Regions from separate parts of the Delftia sp. CH05 genome, predicted to be linked through region 1. Evidence: predicted binding sites of a transcription regulator. Region 1 holds the regulator's gene; the other holds the start of a gene.
What was found. The regulator FNR, encoded in region 1, switches genes on or off when oxygen is low (the NO sensors DNR and NnrR bind a similar motif). The targets are predictions, from matches to a motif close to TTGATNNNNATCAA.

Region 1 (15,375 bases):
AAGGCCGAAGTCAGCGCAGCCACGCGCCGCGCGCGAGTCACCTGGCGCCACGAGCAGGTGCTTCCGTCCCAGTGGATGGAGGCCGTGCGGCGCGCCGGCTACCAGGCGCTTCCTGCGCGCGATGCCTTTGCGCGCGAGCGCCGCCAGGCCGAAAGCCGCCGTGCGCTGTGGCGCTGGCTGGTGGCCGGCTTTTGCATGATGCAGGTGATGATGTATGCGTGGCCCGCCTACGTGGCCCGCCCCGGCGACCTGTCGCAGGAGATGGAGACGTTGCTGCGCTGGGCCTCCTGGGTCATCTCGCTGCCCGTGGTGCTGTTTTGCTGCGGACCCTTTTTCTCCAGCGCGCTGCGCGACATACGCCAGCGCCGCGTGAGCATGGACCTGCCCGTGGCGCTGGGCATGCTGATCACCTTCGTGATCAGCTCGCTGGGCACCTTCGATCCTTCGGGGCCCTTCGGCGAGGAAGTCTTCTACGACTCGCTGACCATGTTCGTCTTCTTCCTGCTGTCCGGCCGCTGGCTGGAGCTGCGGCTGCGCGACCGCACGGCCGGTGCGCTGGAAGCCGTGATGAACCGCCTGCCCGATGCCGTGCTGCGCGAGAACGCAGCCGGCCATTTCGAGCGCGTGGCCACGCGCCGCCTGCGTGCCGGCGACCTGGTGCGCGTGCTCAGCGGCGAGGCCTTCCCGGCCGACGGCACCATCGTGCGCGGCCGCACCCATGCCGACGAGGCCCTGCTCACGGGCGAGTCCACGCCCGTGCTGCGTGCCGAGGGCGACAGCGTCACGGCCGGCAGCTACAACCTGGACGCCGTGGTCGATGTGCGCGTGGACGGCGTGGGGGCCGACACGCGCTTCGCCCAGATCGTGGGTCTCATGGAAAGCGCCTCGCTGCAAAAGCCGCGCCTGGCCCAGCTGGCCGACAAGGTGGCGCGGCCCTTCCTGGTCGTGGTGCTGATGGCCGCGCTGGGCGCTGCCATCTGGTGGTGGCCCACCGATCCCGGCAAGGCCATGATGGTGGCCGTGGCCGTGCTCATCGTCACCTGCCCCTGCGCGCTGTCGCTGGCCACGCCCGTGGCCATGCTCACGGCCGCCGGCACGCTGGCGCGCAGCGGCGTGCTGGTGCGCAACCTGCAGGGCCTGGAAGCGCTGGCCGCCGTGGACACCCTGGTGTTCGACAAGACCGGCACGCTCACACGCGACGGCCTGGCGCTGTCCTCGTTCGAGCCTGCGCGCGGCGAGGATGCCGACGAGGTGCTGGCGCTGGCGGCGCTGCTGGCGCGCCAGTCCATGCACCCGGCCTCGCGCGCCATCGCGCAGGCTGGCGCCCATGCCGCGACGCACTGGAAGCTGGACACCATGCAGGAAGTGGCAGGCCTGGGCCTGGACGCCTGGGTGCAGGGCCCGGGCGAACGCCGCCATCTGCGCCTGGGATCGGCCCTGCATGCGGGCGTGGCGGGCGAGCAGCCCGTGCAGGGCGTGTTGCTGGCCGAGCAGACCGAACAGGGCTGGCATACGCTGGCGCGTTTTGTACTCAGCGAGGACGTGCGGCCCGAGGCCGCCGCCGTCGTGCAGGCGCTCGGCAAGCAGGGCATCGCCGTGATGCTGCTGTCCGGCGACCGCGAGGACGCCGCACGCGCCATGGCGGCGCGCGTGGGCATCACCCAGGCCCACGGCGGCTGCAGCCCGCAGGACAAGCTGGAGCGGCTGCAGCAGGCGCAGGCAGCCGGCCACCATGTGGCCATGGTGGGCGACGGCCTCAACGACGGCCCAGTTTTAGCTGGAGCGCATGTCTCTTTTGCTTTTGGTAGAGCAGTGCCGCTGGCACAATCGCGCGCAGATTTCGTTGTTCTGGGCGACAGCCTGGAACTGGTGCTCCAGGCATGTCTGTTGTCGCGCCGCACACTGCAGGTGGTGCGCCAGAACATGGCCTGGGCTGCCGCTTACAACGCGGTGTCGATTCCACTGGCCCTGGCGGGCTTCATGCCTGCCTGGGTGGCCGGCCTGGGAATGGCACTGAGTTCGCTGCTGGTGGTGCTCAACGCCGCGCGCCTTGCGCGCAGCCTTCCACTGGCCTTGACGAATCACACGGGCACGCCTGCTGCGCCCGCAGCGTCCGTCACCATGCCGACGGGCTCCACCGCAACGGTGGGGAGGTTCTGACTATGGACATTCTCTATTTACTGATCCCGCTGTCGGTGGTGCTTGTGCTCGCCATCCTCGCGGCCCTGTGGTGGGCCGTCTATCGCGGGCAATTCGAGAGCGTGGAACAAGAGGGCGAACGCATTCTTCGGGACGATTGACGTGGGTCAACACGCCCGACAGCGAAGAAAGTAACACTTTGATAGCAATCTAAGGGGTGCACGATGGATAGTTCAAATAACAACGCTGTCTATTACGACGATACCGTCGTAAGGCAGTTCTCTATCATGGCCGTCGTCTGGGGAGTGGTGGGCATGGCTGTCGGGGTGTTGATCGCCTCGCAGCTGGCCTGGCCGGAACTCAACTTCGGCATTCCATGGCTGAGCTACGGACGCCTGCGTCCGCTGCACACGAACGCCGTGATCTTTGCCTTTGGCGGATCGGCGCTGTTCGCAACCAGCTACTACGTGGTGCAGCGCACCTGCCAGACGCGGCTGTTCATGCCCAAGCTGGCCAGCCTGACCTTCTGGGGCTGGCAGATCGTCATTCTCGCCGCCGCGATCAGCCTGCCGCTGGGCTACACCCAGGGCAAGGAGTACGCCGAGCTGGAGTGGCCGATCGACCTGCTGATCGCCGTGACCTGGGTCTCGTATGCCATCGTGTTCTTCGGAACCATCGGCATCCGCAAGGTCCGTCACATCTATGTTGCCAACTGGTTCTTCGGCGCCTTCATCATCGCCGTGGCGCTGCTGCACATCGTCAACAGCGCGGCCATTCCGGCCGGCTGGATGAAGAGCTACTCGGCTTACGCCGGCGTGCAGGACGCCATGGTGCAGTGGTGGTACGGCCATAACGCCGTGGGCTTCTTCCTGACCGCAGGCTTCCTGGGCATGATGTATTACTTCATTCCCAAGCAGGCTGGCCGTCCAGTCTACAGCTACCGCCTGTCCATCGTCCACTTCTGGGCGCTGATCTTCACCTACATGTGGGCGGGTCCTCACCACCTGCACTACACCGCGCTGCCCGACTGGACGCAGTCCGTGGGCATGGTGTTCTCGCTGATCCTGCTGGCTCCCAGCTGGGGCGGCATGATCAACGGCGTGATGACGCTGTCGGGCGCATGGCACAAGCTGCGCGACGACCCCATCCTGCGCTTCCTGATCGTGTCGCTGTCGTTCTACGGCATGTCCACGTTCGAAGGTCCGATGATGTCCATCAAGACCGTCAACGCGCTGTCGCACTACACGGACTGGACCGTGGGCCACGTTCACTCGGGCGCCCTGGGCTGGGTGGGCCTGATCACCATGGGCTCGCTGTACTACCTGATCCCGCGCCTGTTCGGCAAGACCAAGATGCACTCGGTGGGCGCCATCGAGCTGCACTTCTGGATGGCCACCATCGGCATCGTGCTGTACATCGCCGCGATGTGGATCGCCGGTGTGATGCAGGGCCTGATGTGGCGCGCCGTCAATCCCGATGGCACGCTGACCTACACCTTCGTCGAAAGCGTCAAGGCCAGCTATCCGTTCTACGTGATCCGCGTGGCCGGTGGCCTGCTGTACCTGGGTGGCATGCTGGTCATGCTGTGGAACACCTGGAAGACCGCGATCTCCGGCCGTTCCGTGAAGGTGGCCGTGCCTGCCGTCGTGGCCCACGCCTGAGCGTCTAGGAGCATTACTCATGTCCGATCACAACCATAGCGCTCCCAAGAGCTTTTCCCACGAGAAGGTGGAAACCAACAATTTCCTGCTGATCGTGCTGACCCTGCTGGTGGTCGCCGTCGGCGGCCTGGTGGAAATCGTTCCGCTGTTCTTCCAGAAGTCGACCACGGAAGCGGTGGCGGGCCTCAAGCCCTACACGCCGCTGCAGCTGATGGGCCGCGACGTCTACCTGCGCGAGGGCTGCTACAACTGCCACTCGCAGATGATCCGCCCCTTCCGCGCCGAGACCATGCGCTACGGCCACTACTCGGTGGCTGGCGAGTTCGTCTACGACCACCCCTTCCAGTGGGGTTCCAAGCGCACGGGTCCCGACCTGCACCGCGTGGGCGGCAAGTACAGCGACGAATGGCACCGCATCCACCTGAACAACCCGCGCGACGTGGTGCCCGAGTCCAACATGCCTGCCTACTCCTGGCTGGAGAAGAACAAGGTGGATGACACCGTGGTCGCCCAGCACATGAGCGCGCTGCGCAAGGTGGGCGTGCCCTACAGCGACGAGGAAATCAGCGGCGCCGCCGAGCAGGTCAAGGGCAAGACGGAAATGGACGCCGTCATCGCCTACCTGCAGGTGCTGGGCCGTTCGGTCAAGTAAAGGAGAGCGACATGGACATCACCACCATGCGCATCGTGGCCACGCTGGCCTCTCTGGCCTGCTTCATCGGTATCTGGTGGTGGGCGTTCGCCCGCCGCAACCAGGCCCGTTTCGAAGAGGCCGCCCAGCTGCCGTTCGAGCAAGACTGAGTCCCTCCACCAGAACGAGAACTTCCCATGAGCGATTTCGTAAACAACTTCTGGTCGATCTATGTCACGGCGATCACGCTGGGCGGCATCATCGGCTGCCTGCTGCTGCTGTATCTCACCGCACGCAAGAAGGTGGTCCCCTCGGCCGACAACACCACGGGCCACGTCTGGGACGAGGACCTGCGCGAGCTGAACAACCCCATGCCCAAGTGGTGGATGTGGCTGTTCATCATCACCTCGGTGTTCGGCTTCGCCTACCTGGCGGCCTATCCGGGCCTGGGCTCGTTCGCGGGCAAGCTGGGCTGGACGCAGCTGGGCGCCTATGAAAACGAGATGGCCAAGGCCCGCGCGGACCTGGAGCCGTTGTACGCCAAGTTCACGAGCATGAGCACCGAAGACATGGCCAAGGACCCCCAGGCCATGGCCATCGGCGAGCGCCTGTTCATGAACAACTGCGCGCAGTGCCACGGCTCGGATGCACGCGGCGGCAAGAGCTTCCCCAACCTGACCGATGGCGACTGGCTGCATGGCGGCACGCCCGACAAGATCAGGGAAACCATCACGGCGGGCCGCATCGGCATCATGCCGCCCATGGCCGCTGCCGTCGGCACGCCCGATGATGTGCGCAACCTCTCGCACTATGTGCTGAGCCTGTCGGGCAGCCCGCACGACTCGCTCAAGGCTTCGCTGGGCAAGTCCAAGTTCACGGCCTGCGCCGCCTGCCATGGCATGGACGGCAAGGGCAACCAGGCCCTGGGCGCGCCCAACCTGACCGATGACATCTGGCTGCACGGCTGGGGCGAGGGCGCCATCACGGCCATGATCAACAACGGCAAGCACAACGAGATGCCTGCCCAGAAGGACAAGCTGACCGAGGCGCAGATCGCGGTGCTTGCCTCCTATGTCTGGGGCATGTCGCACAAAGACGGCGCAGTCCGTCAATAAGGACAGGGGGCGGCGCTGCGGCGCCGCCTTTTTGCCTTTTGAGTTTTCAGATATTCCAAAAAACCAAGGAACCCACCATGAAGCCCGAGAACGGGGATGATGCCGGGAAGCCTCCCCGCAAAGTCATTCCGATCACGCCTGCCGACCCGGACCCGGGCCAGCTGGTGTCGATGTTCGAGTCCGAGAAGAAGGTCTACCCGCGCTCCATCAGCGGTGTCTTCGCACGCTGGCGATGGGCTCTGGTGTTTCTCACCCAACTGGTTTTCTATGGCCTGCCCTGGCTGGAATGGGGGCAGCGCCAGATGGTGCTGTTCGACCTGGGTGCGCGGCGCTTTTACCTGTTCGGGCTGGTGCTGTACCCGCAGGATTTCATCTACCTGGCGGGCCTGCTGATCATCTCGGCGCTGGCGCTGTTCCTGTTCACGGCCGTGGCCGGTCGCCTGTGGTGCGGCTTTTCCTGCCCGCAGACGGTCTACACCGAAATCTTCATGTGGGTGGAGCGCAAGGTCGAGGGCGACCGCAGCGCGCGCATGCGCCTGGACAAGAACGGCTGGACTTTTGAAAAGCTCTGGAAGAAGTCGCTCAAGCAGTTGCTGTGGATTGCCATTGCCCTGTGGACCGGCTTCACCTTCGTGGGCTACTTCGTGCCCATCCGCGAGCTGGGCGGCGAGCTGCTGGCGCTGCAGGGCAGCTGGCAGGTCTTCTGGGTGCTGTTCTACGGCTTCGCCACCTATGGCAACGCCGGCTACATGCGCGAGCAGGTCTGCAAGTACATGTGCCCCTATGCGCGCTTTCAGAGCGCCATGTTCGACCGCGACACCATGATCGTCAGCTACGACACGGGCCGGGGCGAGCCGCGCGCGCCTCGCACCAAGAAGGTGGACTACAAGGCCCAGGGCCTGGGCGACTGTATCGACTGCAAGATGTGCGTGCAGGTCTGCCCCGTGGGCATCGACATCCGCAACGGCCTGCAGTACGAATGCATAGGCTGCGGTCTGTGCATAGACGCCTGCAATTCCATCATGGACAAGATGGAGTATCCGCGCGGCCTCATCCGGCTGACCACGCAGAACGCCATGGCCGGCCTGTGGCGGCGGGCCCAGGTGCTGCGCCGCATCTTCCGTCCGCGCGTGCTGGTCTACTCGGCCGTGCTGATCGGCCTGAGCATGGCCATGATCGTGAGCCTGGCGCTGCGCCAGTCGGTCAAGGTCGACGTGATACGCGACCGGGCGTCGCTGTCGCGCATCGTCGCGGGCGGCAAGCTGGAAAATGTCTACCGCCTGCAGATCATGAATGCCACCGAGCAGGCCCAGCGCTACCGCATCAGCGCCCATGGCCTCGACGGGCTGGAGCTGGCGTCCGAGCAGGAGGTCGAGGTCGGCCCGGCCGAGACGCGCGGCATTGCGGCGCGGCTGCAGATTCCCTACGGTTCCGCCGAGCCGGGCTCGCACACCGTATTCTTCGATATCGATGCCGTGCATTCAGGCGCGGGACGCGCGTCCGAAAAGGCCGTCTTCCTGGTGCCCCGGTGATATGTCTGGCCGGCACCGCCCAGGCTGCGCCGGCTGTTTGAAAGAAAGAGGTTATCCATGTCTTCCAGTCCCGCAGTCTCCGCGCCCGCCACGGCCCCTTCGCATCCGGACGCCGGCAAGCCCTGGTGGAAGTTCGCCCATGTCTGGCTCGTGGTGGCCGGCCCGGCCGCCGTCGTGGTGGCTGGCGTGGTCACGGCCGTCATTGCGATCAATGGCGCCGATCCCGTGATCGATCCTGACTATTACCGCAATGGCATCACCATCAACGAGCGTGCCGATGGCGTGCGCGAAGTGCCCAAGAGCCTGGCGCCCGCGGTCACCGGCCGCAACCACGCGGCCACGCCCGCGCAGGACCATCCCACGGACCGCTGAAGGCAGGAAAATGCCGTGCACAAGGCCGCAGTCGCGGCCTTTTTGCATGGTGGATGGCATCTCCAGCATGCGCGAGGGCCAAGGGTTTCCTACAGGCAGTGCAGGGTGCGCAGGGCTTGGCACGGTGCGCGGGCGGCGCGCACAATGAAAGCCACCCCTCGACAGCTCAAGGAGATCGCTGATGTTGGCCCAACGCTGGATGTGGATTGCCTGGCCGGCCTTTCTGGCCGCCGCCGTGATGGAGATGCTGGTATTCGCCTTCGTGGACCCGCTGGAGCTGCACTGGCTCGGCGACCTGGGCTGGTCGCGGCAGGGAATCTACACGCTGGCCTTCTTCGCCTTCTGGGGCGTGACCATGCTGTCCAGCCTCATGACCACCATGCTGGGACGCTCCACGCACGATCTCAACGACGGCGTGGTCTCCGAGCCGGACCCAAATCTGGCCATGCAGGGCCTGGGGCGCGATTGAACCTGCGTGCACTGCAATGGCAATGAACAAGGCCCGCGACAGCGGGCCTTGTTCATTGCCGGGGGGCGGGGCCTTGCGGCCTCACTGGCACTGCTGGCTGTTGACGATGCGCTTGAGCGCGTCCGTGTCCAGGATGCGCAGATGGCGCTGGCGCACCTCGATGATGTTTTCTTCGGCAAACTTCGAGAAGGTGCGGCTCACCGTCTCCAGCTTCAGGCCAAGGTAGCTGCCGATTTCCTCGCGCGTCATGCGCAGCACCAGTTCCGACTTGGAAAAGCCCCGGGCGTGCAGGCGCTGCACCAGGTTGAGCACGAAGGCGGCCAGGCGCTCCTCGGCACGCATGCTGCCCAGCAGCAGCATCACGCCATGCTCGCGCACGATCTCGCGGCTCATGACCTTGTGCACATGGTTTTGCAGGGCCGTGACCTCGCGCGACAGGTCCTCCAGCTTGTCGAAGGGCATGACGCAGACCTCGGCGTCTTCCAGCGCGACCGCATCGCAGGTGTGGTGGTCGTTGACGATGCCATCCAGGCCGATGATCTCGCCGGCCATCTGAAAGCCCGTGACCTGGTCGCGCCCGTCCTCGGTGGCCACGCAGGTCTTGAAGAAGCCCGTGCGGATGGCGTACAGCGAGGTGAAGGACTCACCGTTGCGAAACAGCAGGCCGCCGCGCTTGACCTTGCGGCGCGTGGCCACGATGTCGTCGATGCGCTGCATCTGCTCGGCATCCAGGCCCATGGGCATGCACAGCTCGCGCAGGTTGCAATTGGAACAGGATGCTTTGATGGTCTGAAGGTTCATGGAGTAAACATCAGCGGCGCAGCAGTGCGCCGGCGGTGACCTCGTGGATGGCGATGAGTTGGATCAAATTGTCGCAGCACTGCCGCGAACAACTCTTGATATGAGTCAAGGACGCGGCCAATGGGCTGCGGCACAGTGGACGACATTAGAGGAAAAAACCCATGACCGCTGTCACCCCAGAGCTGCTGCGTCGCTTCGACGTACCGGGGCCCCGATACACCTCGTTCCCCACGGCCGATCGTTTCGTGGAGGCTTTCGGTGCTGAAGACTATATCCTGGCACTTGAGCACCGCAAATCGAGTACCGCAGCGCGGGCCATGCCTTTGTCGCTGTATGTGCATGTGCCGTTCTGCGAGTCGCTGTGCTACTACTGCGCCTGCAACAAGATCGTGACGCGCCACCACGATCGCGCGGCCGTCTACCTGGACTACCTGGCGCGCGAGATGGCCTTGCACACGGCCCATTGCGGCAAGGGCCAGGCCGTCAGCCAGCTGCACCTGGGCGGCGGCACGCCCACCTTCTTCTCGGACGATGAACTGCGCACGCTGATGGCCCTGCTGCGCGAGCATTTCAAGCTGGAGCCGGGCGGCGAATACTCCATCGAGGTCGATCCGCGCACCGTCAGCGTCGAACGCCTGGCCGTGCTCAAGGAACTGGGCTTCAACCGCCTGAGCTTCGGCGTGCAGGACTTCGACGAACAGGTGCAGATCGCCGTGCACCGCGTGCAGCCGGCCGAGCAGGTGTTCGCGCTGGTGGCAGCGGCACGGCAGCTGGGCTTTGCCTCCATCAACGTGGACCTGATCTACGGCCTGCCCAAGCAGACGCCCGAGTCCTTCGAGCGCACGCTGGCCCAGGTCAATGCGCTGCGGCCCGACCGCATCGCGCTCTATGCCTATGCCCACCTGCCCGAGCGCTTCAAGCCGCAGCGGCGCATCGCGGCCGAGGACCTGCCCCAGGGCGCCGACAAGCTGGCCATGCTCTCGCGCTCCATCGCGGCCTTCATGGACGGCGGCTATGTCTACGTCGGCATGGACCACTTCGCCTTGCCCGAGGACGCGCTGGCCGTGGCCAAGCGCCAGGGCCGGCTGCATCGCAACTTCCAGGGCTACAGCACCCAGCCCGACTGCGACCTGATTGCGCTGGGCGTGTCGGCCATCGGCAAGGTGGGGGCCAGCTACAGCCAGAACGCCAAGACGCTGGAGGAGTACTACGACGCCATCGACGCCGGCCACCTGCCCGTGGTGCGCGGCCTGGCACTGTCGCGCGATGATCTGGTGCGGCGCGCCGTCATCATGGCCATCATGTGCCAGGGCGCCGTGCTGTTCGAGCCCATGGAGCAGGCCTGGCTGCTGGGCTTTCGCGAGTACTTCGCCCCCGAGCTGGCGGCGCTTCAGGACCTGCAGGCCAAGGGGCTGGTGCAGATCAGCGACGAGGGATTCCAGGTCACGCCCATGGGCTGGTACTTCGTGCGTGGCGTGGCCATGCTGTTTGACCGATATCTGCAGGCCGACAAGAACCGGGCGCGGTTTTCGAGGATCATCTAGGCCCCATGCTGTTGTCGCTGCTCTGGACCGCTTTGATCATGGGGCTCGTCGGCGGGCCCCATTGCCTTGCCATGTGCGCCGCGCCCTGCGGCGTGGTCACGGGCGGGGCGGGGCAGGGCACGGTACAGGGTGGTGGGCAGGTGGTCGCCGTCCATGGACTGCAAAGCCGGCTGTGGCTGCGCACGGCGCTGTTCCATAGCGGGCGGCTGGCCGGCTATGCCAGCCTGGGCGCTGCCTCGGCGCTGGCCATGGAAAGCCTGTCCTGGCTCACCAGCCAGACCACGGCGCTGCAGCCGTTCTGGACGCTGACCCATGTCGCCGTGATGGCCTGGGGCCTGGCCATGATGGTGCAGGCCCGCCAGCCCGCCTGGCTGGAGTCTGCGGGCCGCGCCGCCTGGCGGCGCGTGCAGCCCTGGGTGTCCGCCCCTGGCGGCACGCTGGCGGCGGGCTATGCCTGGGCGCTCATGCCCTGCGGACTGCTGTATTCGGCCGTGCTGGTCGCCGCGCTCAGCGGTGGCCCCTTGCAGGGCGCATCGGCCATGGCGGCCTTTGGCGTGGGCAGCGGGCTGTGGCTGGTGGCCGGCCCCTGGCTGTGGCGGCTGGGCCGCCAGCGCCTGAACGGCCTGCGTGCCGAATGGGGCACGCGGCTGGCCGGCCTGATGCTGGTGGGCGTGGCCGTATGGGCGCTGTGGATGGACCTGATCTACAAGCCCAGTCTCTGGTGCCGATGAACAACAGCGGGGGACAGACTTGGTCCTGAGGGTCGCGGATTGCCTGCAAGGCCCTCAGAACTGGAGATAATGCCCGAATCATCGGCTTACATTTGCCGATTCCTTCAGCCTCGGGGCCGTTGCCGCGCGTGAACCATTCCGTCCTCATCGATATCCGAGACCTCCGTCCGGGCATGTTTGTCCAGCTCGATGTTGGATGGCTGAACCATCCCTTTCCGGTCAGCAGCTTCAAGATCACCTCCAGCGCACAGATCCAGACCCTGAAATCCCTGGGCCTGGAGGCGGTGCGCTGCGTTCCGCACAAAAGCGACGCCTGGCCGGCCGAGGTGCGCACTCCGCCGCCGCAGCCGCTGCCCGCTGTGGCGGCCGCTGCAGCCGAACCCGCCGAGGAACCTGCACCCGCAGCGCCGCTGCTGCTGTCCGTGCCCAACTGGCGCGGCCGGCTGGAGGACTGCAATGCGCGCTTTCAGAAGGTGGAGCGTGGCTATGTGGCCATCGAAACCACCCTTGCCAGCGCGCCCGAGCAGGCGCGCATGCCCACCGAAGCCCTGGTCGACGGCTGCCTGGCCGAACTGGCCGGCCCGCAGGACGTGGCGATTCACCTCCTGTCCGATGGCGTGGGCAGCAACCAGAGCGTGCACGCCGTCAACGTGACCGTGCTCGGCCTGCTGCTGGGCCGGGCCCTGGGCCTGGAGGCTGCGCTGCTGCGCGACCTGGGCCTGGCGGCGCTGCTGCACGATGCCGGCAAGCCGGTGGCCGGCGCCGAAGGCATGCACGGCCTGGCCCTGGAGTCTTCCGTGCCCGACGCGCTGCGCGACCGCTACGAGCGCCATGTGGGTGAATCGGTGGCCATCGCCATGCGCATGGGCCTGTCGGCCCAGGTCACCACCGCCATCGCACAGCACCATGAGTGGGCCGACGGCACGGGATTCCCGCTGAGCCTGGTGGCCGAGGACATGGAGCTCACGGGCCAGATCCTGGCCCTGGTCAACACCTATGACCGCCTGTGCAATCCCGGCGATGCGCAGACGCCGCACACGCCGCACGAGGCGCTGTCCATGCTGTTCAGCCGGCTGCGCGACAAGTTCGCCGCGCCCGTGCTCAATGGCTTCATCCGCATGATGGGCGTGTTCCCGCCAGGTTCGGTGGTGGAGCTGACCGATGGGCGCCATGCCATGGTCATGTCCGTCAATGCATCGCGGCCGCTCAAGCCTTCGGTGATGGTCCATGACGCCAGCGTGCCGGCCGCCCAGGCGCCCGTGCTGGCGCTGGAGCTGTTTCCCGCGCTGGGCATACGCCGGGGCGTGGCTCCTGCGCAGTTGCCGCGCGACGCGCTGGACTATCTGTCGCCGCGCCGGCGTGTCTGCTATTACTTTGAACGGGCGGTGGAATTGGATCCGCCGAAGGTGGCGTCTTGAACAAGCAAGCGCTCAACCGCGCCTGGCCCCGCCTGCTCGATGCACTGCAGGAGGCGCTGTGGCTGATCGATGCCCGCAGCCTGAAGGTGCTGCGCGCCAACGCCGCCAGCGAATCCGTCACCGGCTATGAGACCGATGCCGCCGTGGGACTGCCCGTGCAGGTGCTGGCCGCCACGCCGCAGCAGCAGGCGTTCTGGAGCGACCCCTTCAACTGGCAGGCCGGCGCCCAGTTCATTTCCGAGGTGCGCCGTGCCGACGGCCAGCTGGCGCCCGTGGAGATGCGCGTGCGCGCGCTCGACGGCGAGGTGCTCCTGGTCAGCATGCTGGACCGGCGCGAGCAGGCGCTGCACGAGGCCGAATTCGAAAGCCTGCTGGGCGAGTTGCGCGCCACGCTGGAGTCGGCGGCCGACGCCATCCTGGTGTGCGATCCCGATGGCCGTATCCGCGCCTTCAACCACCGATTCGCCACGCTCTGGGGCATTCCCGAGGCGTTGCTGGTGCGCCGCAACGACGCGGCCATCCTCGATCACCTGGCCGGCCAGGTGCGCGATGCCGAGTCCTACGCGCAGCAGTTGAAGCTGCTGTCGGCCCAGCCCCTGATGGAAGCGTCCGACGTACTGGACCTGCGCGACGGCCGCATTCTGGAGCGCCGCGCCGTGCCCCAGCTGCGCCGGGGCCTGCCCATGGGGCGCATTTTCTCCTTCCGCGACATCACGGCCGAGGCCCAGACCCAGGCGGGCCTGGAACTGGCTGCGCGGGTCTTCGAGTCCAGCCTGGACGGCATCTTCATCGCCGATGACCACATGGACGTGGCACGCACCAACCCGGCCTGCGAACGCTTGCTGGGCGGCATGCCCGTGCAGGGCCGCACGGTGGAATCGCTGTTCGAAGCCACCGAAGACCCATCCGACACGCTGGGCGACCTGGCCCGCATACAGTGGCATCAAGGCGGCTTCTGGGAGGGCGACCTTTGGCTGCGCCAGGCCGGCGGTGCGCGCTGCGCCGTGCGCCTGTCCTGGGTGCCGCTGCGCAATGCGCAGGGCGACGTGGTGCAGAGCATCGGCTTCATGCGCGACCTCACCCAGCAGCGCGTGGCACAGCAGCGCATCGAACAGCTGGCCTACAGCGACGCGCTCACCGGCCTGCCCAACCGGCTCAATCTCACGGAGCGCGTGGATGCGGCCATCGAGGCCGCACGCGCAGGCGGCACGGTGTTCAGCATCCTGTTCATCGACCTGGACCGCTTCAAGATCATCAACGACTCGCTGGGCCACCAGTTCGGCGACCGAGTGCTCAAGCTGGTCGCGCAGCGCCTGAGCGACTGCATGCGGCCGGTAGACATCCTGTGCCGCCTGGGCGGCGACGAGTTCGTGCTCTACCTGCACGGCTGCAACGCCGAGCTGGCTGCCGCGGTGGCCAGGCGCATCCTGCAGGAGATGGAGCGGCCCTTCCTGCTCGACGGCCTGGGTTTTTCCGTGCAGTGCAGCATCGGCGTGGCCCAGTACCCGGCCGACGGCCTCACGCTGGACGAGCTGATCCGCCAGGCCGACACGGCCATGTACCGCGTCAAGGAGCGGGGCCGGGGCCATTTCAGCTTCTACCAGCCGCAAATGAGCGCGGGCCTGCTGTCGCGCATGAAGCTGGAGCATGCCATGCGCCAGGCGCTGGAGCATGGCCGCATGGCCGTGTACTTCCAGCCCCAGGTGCACATCGACAGCGACCGCATCGTCGCGGCCGAGGCGCTGCTGCGCTGGACCGACCCCGAATTCGGCGTGGTCTCGCCCGGTGTCTTCATCCCGCTGGCCGAGGAGTCGGGCTACATCGTCACGCTGGGCGCCTGGGTCATGGAGCAGGCGGTGCAGGAGGCTGCGCGCTGGCAGAAGCAGGGCATGCCGATCAAGGTGTCGGTCAACGTCTCGGCGCTGGAATTTCGCCAGTCGGGCTTTGTCGAGCGCGTGACCGAGCTGCTGCGCCGCTATGGCCTGGAACCCCATCTGCTGGAGCTGGAGCTGACCGAAAGCATCCTGCTGCAGGATGCACAGGACATGGCGCTGCGCGTATGCCAGATCGCCGATCTGGGCGTGGGCATGGTCATCGACGACTTCGGCACCGGCTATTCCAACCTGGCCTATCTGAAGAAGCTGCCCATCTCCAAGATCAAGATCGACCAGAGCTTCGTGCGCGGCCTGCCCAGCGACGAGGGCGACCAGGCCATCGTTGGCGCCATCATCAGCCTGGGGCTGGCGCTGGGCGTGGAGATCGTGGCCGAGGGCGTGGAAACGCACGAGCAGCTGACGGCCATCCACCGCATGCAGGGCCACTACTTCCAGGGCTTTCTGTGCGCGCCGGGCCTGCCGCGCGAGCAATTCGGCGAATGCCTGCAGGCCCAGCGCGCCGGCATTGGCGCCATCGCCTACCGGCAGAGAATGGCCCAGGTGGCAAGCGCTCAGCTGCCCGCGCTCAAGCCCTTCCAGAGCATGTAGGCCGCCAGGCCGAACAGCAGCGTGGCGAAGATCCGCTTGAGCTGGGCCACGGGCAGCCGGTGCGCGGCCCGCGCGCCCAGCGGCGCGGTCAGCACGCTGCAGCAGGCCAGTGCCAGCAGGGCCGGCAGCCACAGGTAGCCCAGCGAGTATTCGGGGCGCCCCGCGTCACCCGCGCCGGTGAAGATCAGGCCCGCCGCATTCACCACGGCAATCGGAAACCCCAGCGCCGCGCTGGTGCCCACGGCCATGTGCATGGGCACCGAGCAGCGCATCATGAAGGGCACGCTGATGAAGGCCCCGCCCGCACCCACCAGCCCCGAGATGAAGCCCAGGCCCGTACCCGCACCGTACAGCCCCAGCGGTCCCGGCAGGGCGCGCGTGGCCGTGGGCTGGCTGTTGCTGCGCAGCATGCGCAGCGCCATGTAGCCGATGAACACGCCAAAGAACAGCGCCAGGTACTTGCCACGCAGCAGTGCGAA
Region 2 (15,375 bases), on a different contig from region 1:
TGGGGATCATGCTGATCCAGGTGGTGTCGTTCCGCCTGGGCTGGATCGCCGTGATCAATCCCGGCCCCTGGGAAGGACTGGTGCTGCCCACGCTGACCCTGGCCGTACCGATCTCGGCGCCGCTGGCCCAGGTGCTGCTGCGCAATATCGACGCCGTGCTGGCCCAGCCCTTCGTGGCCGTGGCACGGGCCAAGGGCGCCTCGCGCCGCTGGGTGCTGCTGCGCCATGTGGCACGCAATGCCCTGCTGCCCACGCTGACCATTGCCGGCGTGCTGTTCGGCGAGCTGCTGGCCGGCGCCGTGGTGACGGAGGCCGTGTTCGGCCTCAATGGCCTGGGCACGCTGACCCAGCAGGCCGTGGGCAACCAGGACACGGCCGTGCTCCAGGCCGTGGTGGTCGTCTCGGCCGCCGCCTTCGTACTCATCAACCTCGCCGTGGATCTGCTGTACCCGCTGCTCGATCCGCGCCTGCGCCATTCCGTGGAGAACCGGCCATGAACACTGCCGTCTCAAGCGCTCTTTCCCCGGCCCTGGATGCCCAGGCCGCGCCCGCCACTCCTACTCCCATTCCCATTCCCACGGCGCTGCCAGCGTCGTCCCTGGCCCCTGCGCCAGCCGCCCCGCGCCGCAGCTTCGCCTTGCCGGCCCGCCTGCAATCCCTGAAGCGCCTGCCGCCCACGCTGGCCCTGGCCTGGCTGGTGATTGCCGTGGCCGCGCTGTGGGCGCTGGCGCCCGGCTGGTTTGCCCACCAGAACCCGATCGCGGGCCAGGCCGGCCAGCAGCTGCTGGCGCCCAGCGCCGCGCACTGGCTGGGCACGGACGCGCTGGGGCGCGACCTGTGGGCGCGCGTGGTGCATGGCGCCGTGCATTCGCTGTCGGGCGCCTTCGTGGCCGTGGGCGTGGGACTGGCCGTGGGCACGCTGATCGGCCTGCTGGCCGGGGCCACGGGCGGGCGCACGGAAGATGCGCTGATGCGCCTGGTCGATGTGCTGCTGGCCGTGCCTTCGCTGCTGCTGTCGCTGACCATCATCATCGTGCTGGGCTTTGGCACCATCAACGCGGCCATTGCCGTGGGCGTGGTCTCGGTGGCCAGCTTCGCGCGCCTGGTGCGCTCGGAGGTGGTGCGCGTGCGCCGCTCCGACTACGTGGAGGCCGCCTTTGGCAGCGGCGGGCGCTTTGCCGCCGTGCTGTGGCGCCATGTGCTGCCCAACTCGCTGACCTCGGTCATCGCCATGGCGGCGCTGCAGTTCGGCTCGGCGATCCTTGCGATTTCCACGCTGGGTTTTCTGGGCTACGGCGCGCCGCCGCCCACGCCCGAATGGAGGCTGCTGATCGCCGAAGGCCGCAACTACATCGCCACCGCCTGGTGGCTGACCACGGCGCCGGGCCTGATCGTGGTGGCCGTGGTGCTGGCGGCCAACCGCATCGCCACGGCCTTCGCACGGAGGCCTGCATGAGCGCCGCCATCGAGGAACGCATCCACGCCGCACCAGCGGTGGCAACCACCGCCCCCGTGCTCGAAGTGCAGGACCTGGCCGTGGCCTACCGCGATGCCGCAGGCCAGGCACAGCGCGTGGTGCACGGCGTGTCGTTTTCCGTGGCGCCGGGCGAGGTGGTGGCCCTGGTCGGCGAATCGGGCTCGGGCAAGACCACCACGGCCCAGGCCGTGATCGGCCTTTTGGCCGACAACGGCCACCGCGAGCACGGCAGCATCCGCCTGCAGGGCACCGAGGCGTCGGAGTGGCCGGCCGCACGCTGGAACGCCATCCGCGGCCGCGTGGTCAGCCTGGTGCCGCAGGACCCCACCATGTCGCTGAACCCCGTGCGCACGGTGGGCGACCAGGTGGGCGAGATCCTGCGCATCCACGGACTGCGCGACCGCACGGCCGTGCAGGCGCGCGTGCTGGAGCTGCTGGCCCGCGTGGGGCTGTCCCAGCCCGCGCTGCGCGCACGCCAGTATCCGCACGAGCTGTCGGGCGGCATGCGCCAGCGCGTGCTGATCGCCATCGCCATCGCGCTGCGGCCCGCCCTCATCATTGCCGACGAGCCCACCAGCGCGCTGGACGTGACCGTGCAGCGGCGCATCCTGGACCTGATCGACGCGCTGCGCCGCGAGACCGGCACGGCCGTGCTGCTGGTCACGCATGACCTGGGCGTGGCGGCCGACCGTTCGCACCGCCTGGTCGTCATGCAGAGCGGCCGCATCCAGGAGCAGGGCCCCACGCTGGAGCTGCTGCGCAATCCGCAAAGCGCCTATACGCGGCGGCTGCTGGCCGATGCGCCTTCGCTGGCGCCCGCGCCGCGCCGCACGCCCAGGCCCGCCACCGCCGATGACTGGGCCATCGAGGTCGAGGACCTGGTGCACGAGTTCGCGGCGCCAGGCCATGCCTAGGCCCACGGGCGCGGCATCTTCCGCGCCGTGGACGGCGTGTCGCTGCGCGTGCGCCGGGGCAGCACGCATGCCATCGTGGGCGAGTCGGGCTCGGGCAAGACCACCACCATCCGCGCCATCGTGGGCCTGGGCCGGCCCACGGCGGGCCGCATCCGCATCGAAGGCACCGAGGTCACGGGCCTGCGCGGCGAGGCCCTGCGCCAGCTGCGCCGCCGCGTGCAGCTGGTCTACCAGAATCCGTTCAGTTCGCTGGACCCGCGCCAGAGCGTGTTCGACATCATCGAGGAGCCCCTGCTGAACTTCGACCCGCTGCCGGCCGATGAGCGCCGCCGGCGCGTGCACGACATGCTGGAGCGCGTGGGCCTGCCGGCCGCCGTGCTGCCGCGACGCCCGCATGCGCTGTCGGGCGGCCAGCGCCAGCGCGTGGCGATTGCGCGCGCCCTGGTGCTGCAGCCGCAGGTGCTGGTGCTGGACGAGGCCGTATCGGCCCTGGACGTGACGGTGCAGGCGCAGATCCTCGCCCTGCTCGCCCAGCTGCAGCAGGACCTGGGGCTGACCTATCTCTTCATCTCGCACGACCTTGCCGTGGTGCGCCAGATTGCCGACACGGTATCGGTGCTGCGCGCGGGCCGGGTGGTGGACGCGGGCAGCGTGGAGGAGGTGTTCCAGCGCCCCACCAGCGACTACACGCGTGAACTCATGGACGCCATTCCCGGCAAAAGGAGCATTGATTTTGTCCCTCACCCCGCCTGATACCAACCGTGGCCACGGCTCCCGCACCGGCCCGCGCCTGGGCTTCTTCAGCCGCCTGCTCGACGATGCGCCGGCCGGCGAGCGCTACCGCCTAGTGGCCGAGCAGATCGCCCATGCCGAGGCCCAGGGCTTCGACTCGGCCTGGGTAGCCCAGCACCATTTCCATGAAAGCGAGGGCGGCCTGCCCTCGCCCTTCGTCTTCCTGGCCCATGTGGCGGCGCGCACGCGGCGCATCCGCATCGGAACGGGCGTGATCACGCTGCCGCTGGAAAACGCGCTGCGCGTGGCCGAGGACGCGGCCGTGCTGGACCTGCTGACCGGCGGCCGCCTGGAGGTGGGCCTGGGCACGGGCGGCACGGCCGAATCCTTCGAGGCCTTTGGCGTGCAGGGCGCCGAGCGCGGCGCCGTCTTCGCGCGCAACTTCGGCGTGCTGCAGGACGCCTGGGCCGGGCGCACGCTGGCCGGTGGCGTCCACCTGTACCCGGCCGCGCCGCAGCTGCTGGAGCGCGTCTGGCAGGCCACGTTCTCGGCCGAGGGCGGCGCGCGGGCCGGGGCCAACGGCGACGGCCTGATGCTGTCGCGCACCCAGCCACGGCCCGAAGGCGCGCCGCTGGCCACGCTGTCCGAGATCCAGAACCCCATCATCGACGCCTACCTCGCCCGCCTGCCCGCGGGGCGGGCGCCGCGCATCCTGGGCTCGCGCACGCTGTTCGTGGCCGACCGCCGAGACGATGCGCTGCGCTGGGCCGAGGCCGGCCTGCGCCGCGTGGCCCGGCGCCATGCCGCCCAGCCCTCGCAGTGGGCGGCCCGCGTCGATCCGCAGGCGCCGCTGGCCGATCTCATCGCCGCCTACGACGTGCATGTGGGCACGCCCGACGAGGTCATCGCCTCGCTGCGCGCCGACACGGCGCTGGCGCGCGTGAGCGACATCGTCTTCCAGGTGCATTCCATCGACCCGCCGCACGACGCCATCCTGCGCTCCATCGAGCTGACGGCCGCCCACGTGGCACCAGCCCTGGGCTGGCGCCGTGCAGATCTGCAGGCCCCCTCTTCCCTCCCCGCAGCCCGGGCCGGACTGCTGCAAGCCGCATGACCATGAACACCACCGTACAGCCCCGTTTTCCGGACGACGTCATCGACCACCTCGCCGGCATCACCCCCGGCAGCGCCCTGGACCGCGTGCGCCGCCACCGCACCGAGGCGCGCACGCAGGCCCAGCAGAGTTTTGCCGCCCTGTTCACGCCCGCCGAGCCCGTGCCCGGCACGGTCTCGCTGCGCGAGCGGCTGGCCCTGGCCGCCTTCACGGCCGGGCTGCATGGCGAGCCGCGCAGCGCCGCCTTCTATGCGAAGGCACTGGCGGCCGAAGATGCGGAACTGGCTGCCGCCGTGGCATCCGAAGTCGTGCGGGGCCGTGCACAAAGCCTTCAGCCCGGCAGCGGCCCGCACGGGCCGTACGGCCGCTACCCGGCAGGCCCGCTGAGCCGCGAAGACCAGAGCGGCCCCGCCTATGCCGTGGACCCGGCCCATGCCGCGCTGCTGGGCGCGCGCCTGGCCGCGGCGCTGGCGCATGCGCACCTGCTGACCTACCACCCGCGCGACGCCAGCGCCGGGGCCCTGCAGGCGCTGCAACAGGCGGGCTGGAGCGAGACGGACATCGTCATCCTGTCCCAGCTGGCGTCCTTCCTGTCCTTCCAGATCCGCGTGGTGGCGGGGCTGCGCGTGCTGGCTGCACGCCCCGCGCCCCCGGCCGCCCATCAACCCACCACCCTGCAAGCCCAGCCATGACCTCAACGAACTCCGCCGCTCCCCAGGTCTTCACCCAGGAACAGCTCGACTGGCTGCCATGGATTGAGCCGCTGGACGAAAGCGAGCTGACCGAACGCCACCATGCAGGCCTGGTCGATGCCTCACGCGCGCAGTCGCCCTACTTCCGCCTGCTGGCGCGCGACCCCGACACGCTGGGCGCACGCACGCGCACCGACAAGGACATCTTCTACAACCCCGACGCCGGCCTGCCGCGTGCCGAGCGGGAGCTGGCGGCCGCTGCCACCTCGCGCGCCAATGGCTGCATCTACTGCGCCTCGGTCCATGCGCGCTTTGCCACGCACTTCTCGCGCCGGGGCGGCGACGTGCAGCGCCTGCTCGACGAGGGTCCGGGCACGGACCTGGGGCCGCGCTGGAACGCCATCGTCACGGCGGCCGTGGCGCTGACCCAGACGCCGCCTGCGCTGGAGCCCGCCCACATCGATGCGCTGCGCGCCGCCGGCCTGGACGATGCCGCCATCTCCGATGTGCTGCACGGCACGGCCTTCTTCAACTGGGCCAACCGGCTCATGCTGTCGCTGGGCGAGCCACGGACCACCGCATGAGGGCTTTCGCCCTCACCACAGGCCCAGCAGCTTCCACCAGGCGCTGCCGACCACGGCAAAGACCAGCAGCTCGATCACGCACATGGCCGCGCCCACGCGCCACCAGTTGCCCAGCGTGACATAGCCGCTTCCGAAGATGATGGGCGAAGTGCCGGTGGCGTAGTGGGTCAGCGTCATCATGATGGCCGAGCCGGCCGTCATCATCAGCATGAAGGGCACGACATAGTCGGCAGGAATCAGCTGGGCGCCCACGGTCAGGAAGGCCAGCATCATGGCGCTGATGTGGGCCGTGGTGCTGGCGAACAGGTAATGCGAGAACACGAACACGCCCACCAGGATGGCCGCCACCGGCAGCCAGTCCAGGCCGCTGGCGACGATGGCGTTCTTCATGCCCACCGCGAACCAGGACACCACGCCCAGCTTGTTGAGCTGCTCGGCCAGCATGACCAGGGCGCCGAACCACACCAGCGTGTCCCAGGCGCTTTTCTCGGACAGCACGTCATCCCAGTCGATGGTGCCCGTGATGATCAGCACGAACAGGCCCAGGAAGGCGACCACCGTCGGGTCCAGCGTGAAGGCAGGCCCGAACAGCATCTGCGGCACGTTGGCCCACAGCAGCAGCATCAGGCCGAAGGTGCCCAGCATCACGCGCTCCTTGCCCGACAGCGGCCCCATGCGTGCCATCTCGCTGCGCGCGTACTCCACGGCATTGGGCGTGGCCTTGAGTTCGGGAGGCGACAGAAGGTAGATCACCAGCGGCATCAGCAGCAGGCACAGCAGGCCCGGCAGCAGCATGTACAGCGCCCAGGTGGTCCAGCTCAGGTGCAGCGCCTGGCCCGTGGCCTTGGCCACGAAGTCCACCACCAGCGGATTGGGCGCCGTGGCGGTCAGGAACATGGCCGACGTGATGGGATTGGCGTGGTAGTTGACCAGGGCCAGGTAGGTGCCCACCTTGCCCTGCGTACCCTTGGCCGGGTCCGAATCGAAGGCATTGGCGATGGACTTCATGATGGGGTGCACGATACCGCCGCCGCGCGCCGTGTTGCTGGGCGTGAACGGTGCCAGCACCAGCTCGCAGATCGCCAGGCCGTAGCCGATGCCGATGGTCCGCTTGCCCAGCAGCGCGATGAACATCAGTCCGATGCGGTTGCCCAGCCCCGTCTTCTTGAGGCCGCGCGAGATCAGGATGGCCACCACGATCAGCCAGATCAGCGGGCTGGAAAAGCTGCTCAGCGCATCGGTGACTGCGCCCTTGGACGAGCCAGACGTGACCTGGGACAGCGAGACGATCACGATGGCCATCAAGGCCATCACGCCAATGGGCATGACCTTGAGGATGATGGCCACGATGGTGGTCAGGAAAATGGCCACCAGCTGCCAGGCCTTGGGCGTCAGCCCCTCGGGCACGGGCACCAGCAGCAGCCCGAACAGCACGGCGGTGGCGATCAGCGCCGGCACCAGCCGGAACGGCACGGCCGACTTGAAGTAGCGGAACAGCGAGGCAATCTTCTCGAGCATGTGGATCCTTTGCGTTGCCGGAGCGGCGCCGAGAGAGCATGGCCTGCCGGGAGCAAAAGCCCACCAGCCTGCACGGGCACTGGCGGCCGCGCCGCATGACTGACATCATGATGCAGTGCAGCATGAGCCCGGCTTCCAGCGGGCGCCTGCGCCACCGAAGTTTGACAGGCATCAAGGCCGGGCCAGTAAACCTGGCGACCCAGGCCACCGAGCCCCGCTCACATGACAGCATCCCCAGACCGGGTGCCTTTCGCCCCGGTGTACCCATGCAGTGAAAAAAGGAGAAAAGCCGACATGCCAGCCAACCGATTCTTGCCCGAGGAATGGGAATGCCGGCTCCAGGAAATCGACCTGGAGATCGCCCGCCACGCCGTCATCTGCAAGATCCCGCTGCTGCAGGCCGGCGTGGTGGAGCGCGTGCTGGCCGATGACGCCAGCGTCTGCGGCGGCGACCACGAGGCCGCTTTCAAGACCCTGCGCGGCCTCTTGTACATGCACTACACCGAGCTGCTGCACATCAGCGAGGTGCTCAGCCCCGATGCCGCCCAGGAAATCGCCCACCGCGTGCGCCTGCGGCTGGGCCAGCGCATCGGCAACCAGCTGGGCGGCTGATGCCGGGCTGTCTGCCTGGCCTTTGCCCTGGCGCGAGGGCATGAAAAAAGGGCTACGACAGTTGTCGTAGCCCTTTTTAATTTGGTTGCGCGAGAAGGATTTGAACCTCCGACCTTTGGGTTATGAGCCCAACGAGCTACCAGACTGCTCCATCGCGCGGTATTCCAAAATTATAGCAGATTATTCAGCTGCCTTGGCTTCGGCGGCGCCTTCTTCAGCGCGCTCGACCAGTTCCACGAAGGCCATGGGGGCGTTGTCGCCCACGCGGAAGCCCATCTTCAGGATACGGGTGTAGCCACCAGGACGCTTTGCGAAGCGGGGGCCCAGCTCGTTGAAGAGCTTGGTCACGCTGTCGCGGTCGCGCAGGCGGTCGAATGCCAGGCGGCGGTTGGCAACGGTGTCGACCTTGGCCAGGGTGATCATGGGCTCGATCACGCGGCGCAGTTCCTTGGCCTTGGGAACGGTGGTCTTGATGGCTTCGTGCTCGATGAGCGAATTCATCATGTTCTTCAGCATCGCCAGGCGGTGCGAAGAGGTGCGATTGAGTTTGCGGAGGCCGTGACCGTGACGCATGGTGCTTTATTCCTAAAATATGTAATTAGGGCTTGCGCAAACAAGGATGCAAGCCTGGACCCGTTACCGGATCTGCAGCTTGCCTCAACCGAATTTGCGCAAGTTGTTGATTAATTCGTGCAGCCGTATCAGGTACTGCCCGAGGCACTGAGGCTCTCCAAAAAGGAGAGCCTGCAATTATAGTGCTTAGCGCTTTTCCAGGCCAGCAGGCGGCCAGTTCTCGAGCTTCATGCCCAGCGTCAGACCGCGGGAAGCCAGGACTTCCTTGATCTCGTTGAGCGACTTGCGACCCAGGTTGGGGGTCTTGAGCAGCTCGTTTTCGGTACGCTGGATCAGGTCGCCGATGTAGTAGATGTTCTCTGCCTTGAGGCAGTTGGCCGAACGCACGGTGAGTTCCAGCTCGTCCACGGGACGCAGCAAGATGGGATCAAAGGCGGTTGCGGCACCACGGCCACCGGCCGGAGCATCGAAGACGCTGGCGATATCGCCGCCGTCCAGCTGAGCGAACACGGCGAGCTGTTCCACCAGGATCTTGGCGGAGGCGCGCACGGCGTCCTCGGCAGTGATCGCACCATTGGTTTCGATCTCCACCACCAGCTTGTCGAGGTCGGTGCGTTGTTCAACGCGGGCCGATTCGACGGCGTAGCTCACGCGCTTGACGGGCGAGAACGAAGCGTCCAGCACGATACGGCCGATCGACTTCGTGGACTCGTCGCCATAGCGGCGCACATTGCCGGGCACATAGCCGCGGCCCTTCTCGACCTTGATCTGCATGTCCAGCTTGCCGCCTTGCGACAGGTTGGCGATGACATGATCAGGGTTGATGATTTCCACGTCGTGGGGCGTCTGGATGTCGCGCGCCGTCACGACGCCTTCGCCATCCTTGCGCAGGGAGAGCGTGACCTCGTCGCGGTTGTGCAGCTTGAACACCACACCCTTGAGGTTCAGCAGGATGTTGACCACATCTTCCTGGACACCGTCAATGGACGAGTACTCGTGCAACACACCAGCAATCGTCACTTCCGTCGCTGCGTAACCCACCATGGACGAGAGCAGGACACGGCGCAGGGCATTGCCCAGCGTATGGCCGTAGCCACGCTCAAACGGCTCCAGAACAACTTTGGCGCGATTGTGGCCAAGCTGCTCGACATTGATCGTCTTGGGCTTCAGCAAATTGGTTTGCATGCAGACTTCCTCTCAATACCCCCGGCTCGTTACACCGGTAAGGCTGGTGAAGCACCCCAGCGCGATGCCTCGCGGCTGGGGGACGGTTTTACAGAAATGTCGCTGCGCGGAATTAACGCGAGTACAACTCAACGATCAGGGATTCGTTGATGTCTGCACCGAACTCGTCGCGGTCAGGCGACTTCTTGAACGTGCCTTCAGCCTTGTCGGCCGACACTTCCACCCATGCGGGGAAACCGACTTGACCAGCCAGTTGCAGGGCTTCGACGATGCGGGCCTGCTTCTTGGACTTTTCACGCACGGCGACCACGTCACCCACCTTCACCATGTAGGAAGGGATGTTGACGGATTGGCCGTTGACCGTGATGGCCTTGTGCGACACCAGCTGACGCGCTTCCGAGCGGGTCGAGCCGAAGCCCATGCGGTACACCACGTTGTCCAGACGCGACTCCAGCAGCGACAGCAGATTGGCACCGGTGTTGCCCTTCTTCTTGTCGGCGGCTTCGAAGTAGCGGCGGAATTGCTTTTCCAGCACGCCGTACATGCGCTTGACCTTCTGCTTTTCGCGCAGCTGCAGGCCGAAGTCGGAAGTACGCTGACCGGAAGTGCGGCCGTGCTGGCCGGGCTTGGTGTCGAACTTGGACTTGTCGGCGATCGAGCGACGTGCGCTCTTCAGGAACAGGTCAGTGCCTTCACGGCGGGAGAGTTTGGCCTTGGGGCCGATATAGCGTGCCACTTGATTTCCTTTGTGTCATCTGCCGTGCACAAGCACGGGAGCCGCCCGCGATGTTACACATCTGGGCGGCGGTGGGCTTGGTGAAAAAGCTTAGATACGACGGCGCTTTTGAGGGCGGCAGCCGTTGTGGGGAACCGGCGTCACGTCCGCGATGGAAGTGATGCGGATGCCCAGGGCGCCCAGGGCGCGAACCGAGGATTCACGGCCGGGACCGGGACCCTTGATTTCGACGTCCAGGTTCTTGATGCCCTGTTCGATGGCAGCACGACCAGCCACTTCCGAAGCCACCTGGGCAGCGAAGGGAGTCGACTTGCGCGAACCCTTGAAGCCCTGGCCACCCGACGAGGCCCACGACAGAGCGTTGCCTTGGCGGTCGGTGATGGTGATGATCGTGTTGTTGAACGAAGCGTGCACGTGGGCAATGCCGTCCGAAATGTTCTTACGGACTTTCTTGCGAACGCGCTGTGCAGCGTTGTTTGCGGGAGACTTAGCCATAGTGATCTTTCAATCTCTTTATTTCTTCAAAGCCGCGGCACCCTTGCGCGGACCCTTGCGGGTACGTGCATTCGTGCGGGTACGCTGACCACGCATGGGCAGGCCACGACGATGACGGAAACCGCGATAGCAACCGATGTCCATCAAACGCTTGATGTTCATCGTTGTTTCGCGACGCAGATCACCTTCCAGCGTCAGGGAAGTCAGCTGATCGCGGATCTTTTCCAGATCACCGTCAGTCAGTTCCTTGATTTTCTTGGAATATGCGATGCCAGCGGCTTCGCAGATCTTGCGTGCAGTGGTGCGACCGATCCCATAGATAGCGGTCAGGCCGATTTCAGCGTGCTGATGCGGCGGGATGTTAATGCCAGCGATACGTGCCATTATTCGTCCTCAAACTTTCCTATCAACCCTGGCGCTGCTTGTGGCGCTGGTCCGTGCAGATCACTCGCACCACACCCTTGCGGCGGATGATCTTGCAGTTACGGCAGATTTTTTTGACCGAAGCCGAAACTCTCATTTCATTCTCCTAAAACTCTACATCCGTTACGGCCTATCGACCGGGAAACATGCCCGCGATGGATAGATCGAATGGGCGTCTACTAACTCTTACTGGACCCGCCGGCACCGCCGGCCAGGCCCATCACTTAGTTCAATTGCCAAGTGTCGCTTTGAAGTTCGCCTTTTTGAGGAGCGATTCGTACTGTTGCGACATCATGTAGTTCTGCACCTGGGCCATGAAGTCCATGGTCACCACCACAATAATCAGCAGTGATGTACCACCGAAGTAGAACGGGACGTTGTACTTCAGGATCAGGAACTCGGGCAACAAGCACACGAATGTGATGTACACCGCACCAGCCAGGGTCAGGCGAACCAGGATCTTGTCAATGTAGCGGGCCGTCTGGTCACCGGGACGGATCCCGGGGATGAAGGCACCACTCTTCTTCAGGTTGTCGGCGGTTTCCCGGCTGTTGAACACCAGGGCCGTGTAGAAGAAGCAGAAGAAGATGATGGCGGTGGCGTAGAGCATCACATAGATCGGCTGACCGGGGGTCAGCGTGCTAGCAATGTCCTTCAGCCAGCGCATGGATTCCCCTGCACTGAACCAGTTCACAACGGTCGCCGGCAGCAAGATGATCGAGGAAGCGAAGATGGGAGGAATGACCCCCGCCATGTTCAGCTTCAGCGGCAAGTGCGAAGACTGACCGCCATACACCTTGTTACCCACCTGACGACGCGCATAGTTCACCAGGATCTTGCGCTGTCCCCGCTCGACAAACACGACGAAGTACGTCACGGCTGCCACCACGAGAACGATGAAGATCGCGGCCAGGATGCTCATGGCACCGGTGCGCACCAGCTCCAGCAGACCACCGATGGAGCTCGGCAGACCTGCGGCGATACCTCCAAAGATGAGGATCGAGATGCCGTTGCCCAGACCACGTTCCGTGATCTGTTCACCGAGCCACATCAGGAACATGGTGCCGGCCGTCAGGCTGACCACCGCCGTGAGGCGGAAGCCGAAACCGGGGCTCAGAACCAGACCTGCGGAGCTTTCCAGAGCCACGGCAATTCCCAGGGACTGAAAAATCGCCAGGCCCAGAGTGCCATAGCGGGTGTACTGGGTGATCTTGCGACGACCCGATTCACCTTCCTTTTTCAGCTGCTCGAATGTAGGGACCACGTAGGTCATGAGCTGCATGATGATCGATGCCGAGATGTACGGCATGATCCCCAGTGCGAACACCGTGAAGCGCGACAGCGCCCCACCCGAGAACATGTTGAACAGATTGAGAATGCCGCCCTGCTGGCCATTGAACAGCTGCTGCAGCTGCGCTGGATCGATGCCCGGCACGGGGATATGAGCCCCGATGCGGTAAACGACCAGCGCGAGCAACAGAAAAACCAGACGGCGGCGAAGATCGCCGAATTTTCCGGTTTTTGCAATTTGAGCTGCGCTAGTAGCCACGGATGTCTTCTTTCAGATCATTAATCAGGCGATGCTGCCGCCGGCAGCTTCGATGGCAGCCTTGGCGCCGGCGGTAGCGCCGATGCCGTTGAGCTTGACAGCCTTGCTGATTTCACCGCTCTTGATGATCTTGACCACCTTTGCGATTTCACCAACCAGACCGGCTTGCTTCAGAGCTGCCAGATCGACTTCGGCCAGGCCCAGCTGTTCCAGAGCGGACAGGGTCACTTCTGCGTTGAACTTCAGCAGATGCGACTTGAAGCCACGCTTGGGCAGACGGCGCTGCAGAGGCATTTGACCGCCTTCGAAGCCCACCTTGTGGTAGCCACCCGAACGCGACTTCTGGCCCTTGTGACCACGGCCGGCAGTCTTGCCCAGGCCGGAGCCGATGCCGCGGCCGACACGGCGCTTGGCATGCTTGGCACCTGCTGCAGGCTTGATGCTATTGAGTTCCATCATCAATCCTTTCAGAGGACTTTGACCAGATAGCTGATCTTGTTGATCATGCCGCGCACAGCAGGCGTGTCCTGCAGTTCGCTGATGCTATTCAGCTTGCGCAGGCCCAGGCCACGGACGGTGGCGCGGTGCGATTCCTTGGTGCCAATGGGGCTGCGCACCAGTTGCACCTTCACGGTTTGTTGCGTTGTCATGTGATTGACTCCGATCAGGCGGTGAAGATGTCTTCAACCGACTTGCCGCGCTTGGCTGCCACTTCCGAAGGGGTCGTGGAGTTCTTCAGAGCGTCAAAAGTCGCGCGGACCATGTTGTAGGGATTCGACGAGCCATGGCTCTTGGCCACGATGTCGGTGATGCCCAGCACTTCGAAGACGGCGCGCATCGGGCCGCCGGCGATGATGCCGGTACCCTTGGGAGCGGGGTTCAGCATCACGGATGCTGCGCCATGCTGACCCATCACGGTGTGATGGATCGAGCCGTTCTTCAGGGACACCTTGATCATGTTGCGACGGGATTCTTCCATCGCCTTTTGCACGGCTGCAGGCACTTCCTTGGACTTGCCCTTGCCCATGCCAACACGGCCATCACCGTCGCCAACCACGGTCAGTGCAGCGAAGCCGAGGATACGACCGCCCTTCACAACCTTGGTGACGCGGTTCACCGCGATCATTTTTTCGCGCAGACCGTCGTCACGACCTTCGTCTTGCACCTTGGGAGAAAACTTTGCCATTTCTATCCGCTCCGCTTAGAACTGCAGGCCGGCTTCACGAGCGGCTTCTGCCAAAGCCTTCACGCGGCCGTGGTATGCGAAACCAGCGCGATCGAAAGCCACTTTCTCCACGCCTGCAGCCTTGGCCTTCTCGGCAATGCGCTTGCCGATCAGCGTAGCGGCAGCCACGTTGCCACCCTTGCCGATGGCGCCCAGTTGGGTGCGCACTTCGGCTTCGGCAGTCGAGGCCGAAGCCAGCACCTTGGTGCCGTCTTCCGACACCACGCTTGCGTAGATGTGGAGGTTCGTACGGTTCACGCTCAGACGTGCCACGCCTTGCTGTGCAATGCGGATGCGGGTCTGGCGGGCACGACGGAGACGCTGCTCTTTCTTGGTCAACATAATGCAGCTCCTTACTTCTTCTTGGTCTCTTTGATCACGACCTTCTCATCCGAGTAACGGATGCCCTTGCCCTTGTAGGGCTCGGGAGGACGAACGGCACGGATCTCAGCAGCCAGTTGGCCAACGGCCTGGCGGTCAGCACCCTTGACCACGATTTCCGTGGGCGTGGGGGTGGCAACAGTGATGCCGGCCGGCATTTCGAAGTTCACCGGGTGCGAATAGCCGATCGCGAGGTTCAGCTTGGCGCCAGAGGCCGAAGCCTTGAAGCCCACGCCGACCAGCGACAGCTTCTTCTCGAAGCCCTTGCTCACGCCCACCACCATGTTGTTCACCAGCTGACGCATGGTGCCGCTCATGGCGTTGGCTTCGCGCGAGTCGTTGACGGGCTCGAAAGACAGCTTGCCTTCGTTGTTGGAGATCTTCACCAGAACGTTCTGGGCCAGCGACAGCGTGCCGCCGGTGCCCTTCACATTGATCTGGTCAGCCTTGATGGACACATCCACGCCTGCGGGGATGGCCACGGGAGTCTTTGCTACGCGAGACATTTCAGTATTTCTCCTTAATGTCCGTTAGGCCACGTAGCACAGCACTTCGCCGCCCACGCCGGTGGCGCGTGCCTTGCGATCCGTCATCACGCCCTTGGGAGTGGTGACGATGGCCACGCCCAGACCGTTCATGACCTGGGGGATTGCGTCGCGGCCCTTGTACACGCGCAGGCCGGGACGGCTCACGCGCTCGATGCGCTCGATCACCGGACGGCCGGCGTAGTACTTCAGGGTAATTTCGAGTTCGGACTTGCCAGCGTCGGTCTTCACTTGGAAGCCGTCGATGTAGCCTTCATCCTTCAGCACCTGGGCGATGGCAACCTTGACCTTGGAGGAAGGAGCCGTCACGGTGGTCTTGGAGACCATTTGTGCATTGCGGATGCGGGTCAGCAAGTCAGCGATGGGATCACTCATGCTCATGTTTAATCTCTCCTGCTTGCTTACCAGCTGGCCTTGGTGACACCGGGGATGTCGCCAGCGAAGGCCAGTTCACGGATCTTGGCGCGGCCCAGACCGAATTGACGGAAGGTGCCACGGGGACGACCCGTGATCTCGCAGCGGTTGCGCTGGCGAGTGGGGTTCGCGTTACGGGGCAGCTTCTGCAGGCCCAGGCGAGCGGCGTCGCGCTCTTCGTCGCTGCGCTTTGCGTCAGCGGCGAT

Region 2: a site for FNR is predicted at 7,193-7,206, ahead of GRX31_RS03950 (DASS family sodium-coupled anion symporter). Genes of this name have one in related genera too.

What each region holds. Positions count from the first base shown of each region.
Region 1 covers NZ_WUMG01000045.1:7,911-23,285, reverse strand. The annotation lists gene GRX31_RS24835 (heavy metal translocating P-type ATPase) at 1-2,160, shown strand, start outside; gene ccoS (cbb3-type cytochrome oxidase assembly protein CcoS) at 2,163-2,300, shown strand; gene ccoN (cytochrome-c oxidase, cbb3-type subunit I) at 2,364-3,800, shown strand; gene ccoO (cytochrome-c oxidase, cbb3-type subunit II) at 3,820-4,452, shown strand; gene GRX31_RS24815 (cbb3-type cytochrome oxidase subunit 3) at 4,464-4,601, shown strand; gene ccoP (cytochrome-c oxidase, cbb3-type subunit III) at 4,629-5,546, shown strand; gene ccoG (cytochrome c oxidase accessory protein CcoG) at 5,624-7,078, shown strand; gene GRX31_RS24800 (FixH family protein) at 7,136-7,450, shown strand; gene GRX31_RS24795 (hypothetical protein) at 7,632-7,919, shown strand; gene fnr (fumarate/nitrate reduction transcriptional regulator Fnr) at 8,001-8,720, opposite strand; gene hemN (oxygen-independent coproporphyrinogen III oxidase) at 8,882-10,264, shown strand; gene GRX31_RS24780 (sulfite exporter TauE/SafE family protein) at 10,270-10,995, shown strand; gene GRX31_RS24775 (HD-GYP domain-containing protein) at 11,169-12,413, shown strand; gene GRX31_RS24770 (bifunctional diguanylate cyclase/phosphodiesterase) at 12,410-14,896, shown strand; gene GRX31_RS24765 (sulfite exporter TauE/SafE family protein) at 14,860-15,375, opposite strand, start outside.
Region 2 covers NZ_WUMG01000003.1:72,850-88,224, reverse strand. The annotation lists gene GRX31_RS03980 (ABC transporter permease) at 1-497, shown strand, start outside; gene GRX31_RS03975 (ABC transporter permease) at 494-1,456, shown strand; partial or broken gene GRX31_RS03970 (dipeptide ABC transporter ATP-binding protein) at 1,453-3,144, shown strand; gene GRX31_RS03965 (putative FMN-dependent luciferase-like monooxygenase) at 3,125-4,237, shown strand; gene GRX31_RS03960 (CMD domain protein) at 4,234-4,929, shown strand; gene GRX31_RS03955 (alkylhydroperoxidase domain protein) at 4,926-5,513, shown strand; gene GRX31_RS03950 (DASS family sodium-coupled anion symporter) at 5,526-7,031, opposite strand; gene GRX31_RS03945 (hypothetical protein) at 7,326-7,643, shown strand; tRNA gene GRX31_RS03940 (tRNA-Met) at 7,726-7,802, opposite strand; gene rplQ (50S ribosomal protein L17) at 7,824-8,216, opposite strand; gene GRX31_RS03930 (DNA-directed RNA polymerase subunit alpha) at 8,403-9,401, opposite strand; gene rpsD (30S ribosomal protein S4) at 9,514-10,137, opposite strand; gene rpsK (30S ribosomal protein S11) at 10,228-10,632, opposite strand; gene rpsM (30S ribosomal protein S13) at 10,651-11,016, opposite strand; gene rpmJ (50S ribosomal protein L36) at 11,039-11,152, opposite strand; gene secY (preprotein translocase subunit SecY) at 11,285-12,604, opposite strand; gene rplO (50S ribosomal protein L15) at 12,629-13,060, opposite strand; gene rpmD (50S ribosomal protein L30) at 13,072-13,254, opposite strand; gene rpsE (30S ribosomal protein S5) at 13,269-13,790, opposite strand; gene rplR (50S ribosomal protein L18) at 13,806-14,171, opposite strand; gene rplF (50S ribosomal protein L6) at 14,183-14,716, opposite strand; gene rpsH (30S ribosomal protein S8) at 14,741-15,136, opposite strand; gene rpsN (30S ribosomal protein S14) at 15,157-15,375, opposite strand, start outside.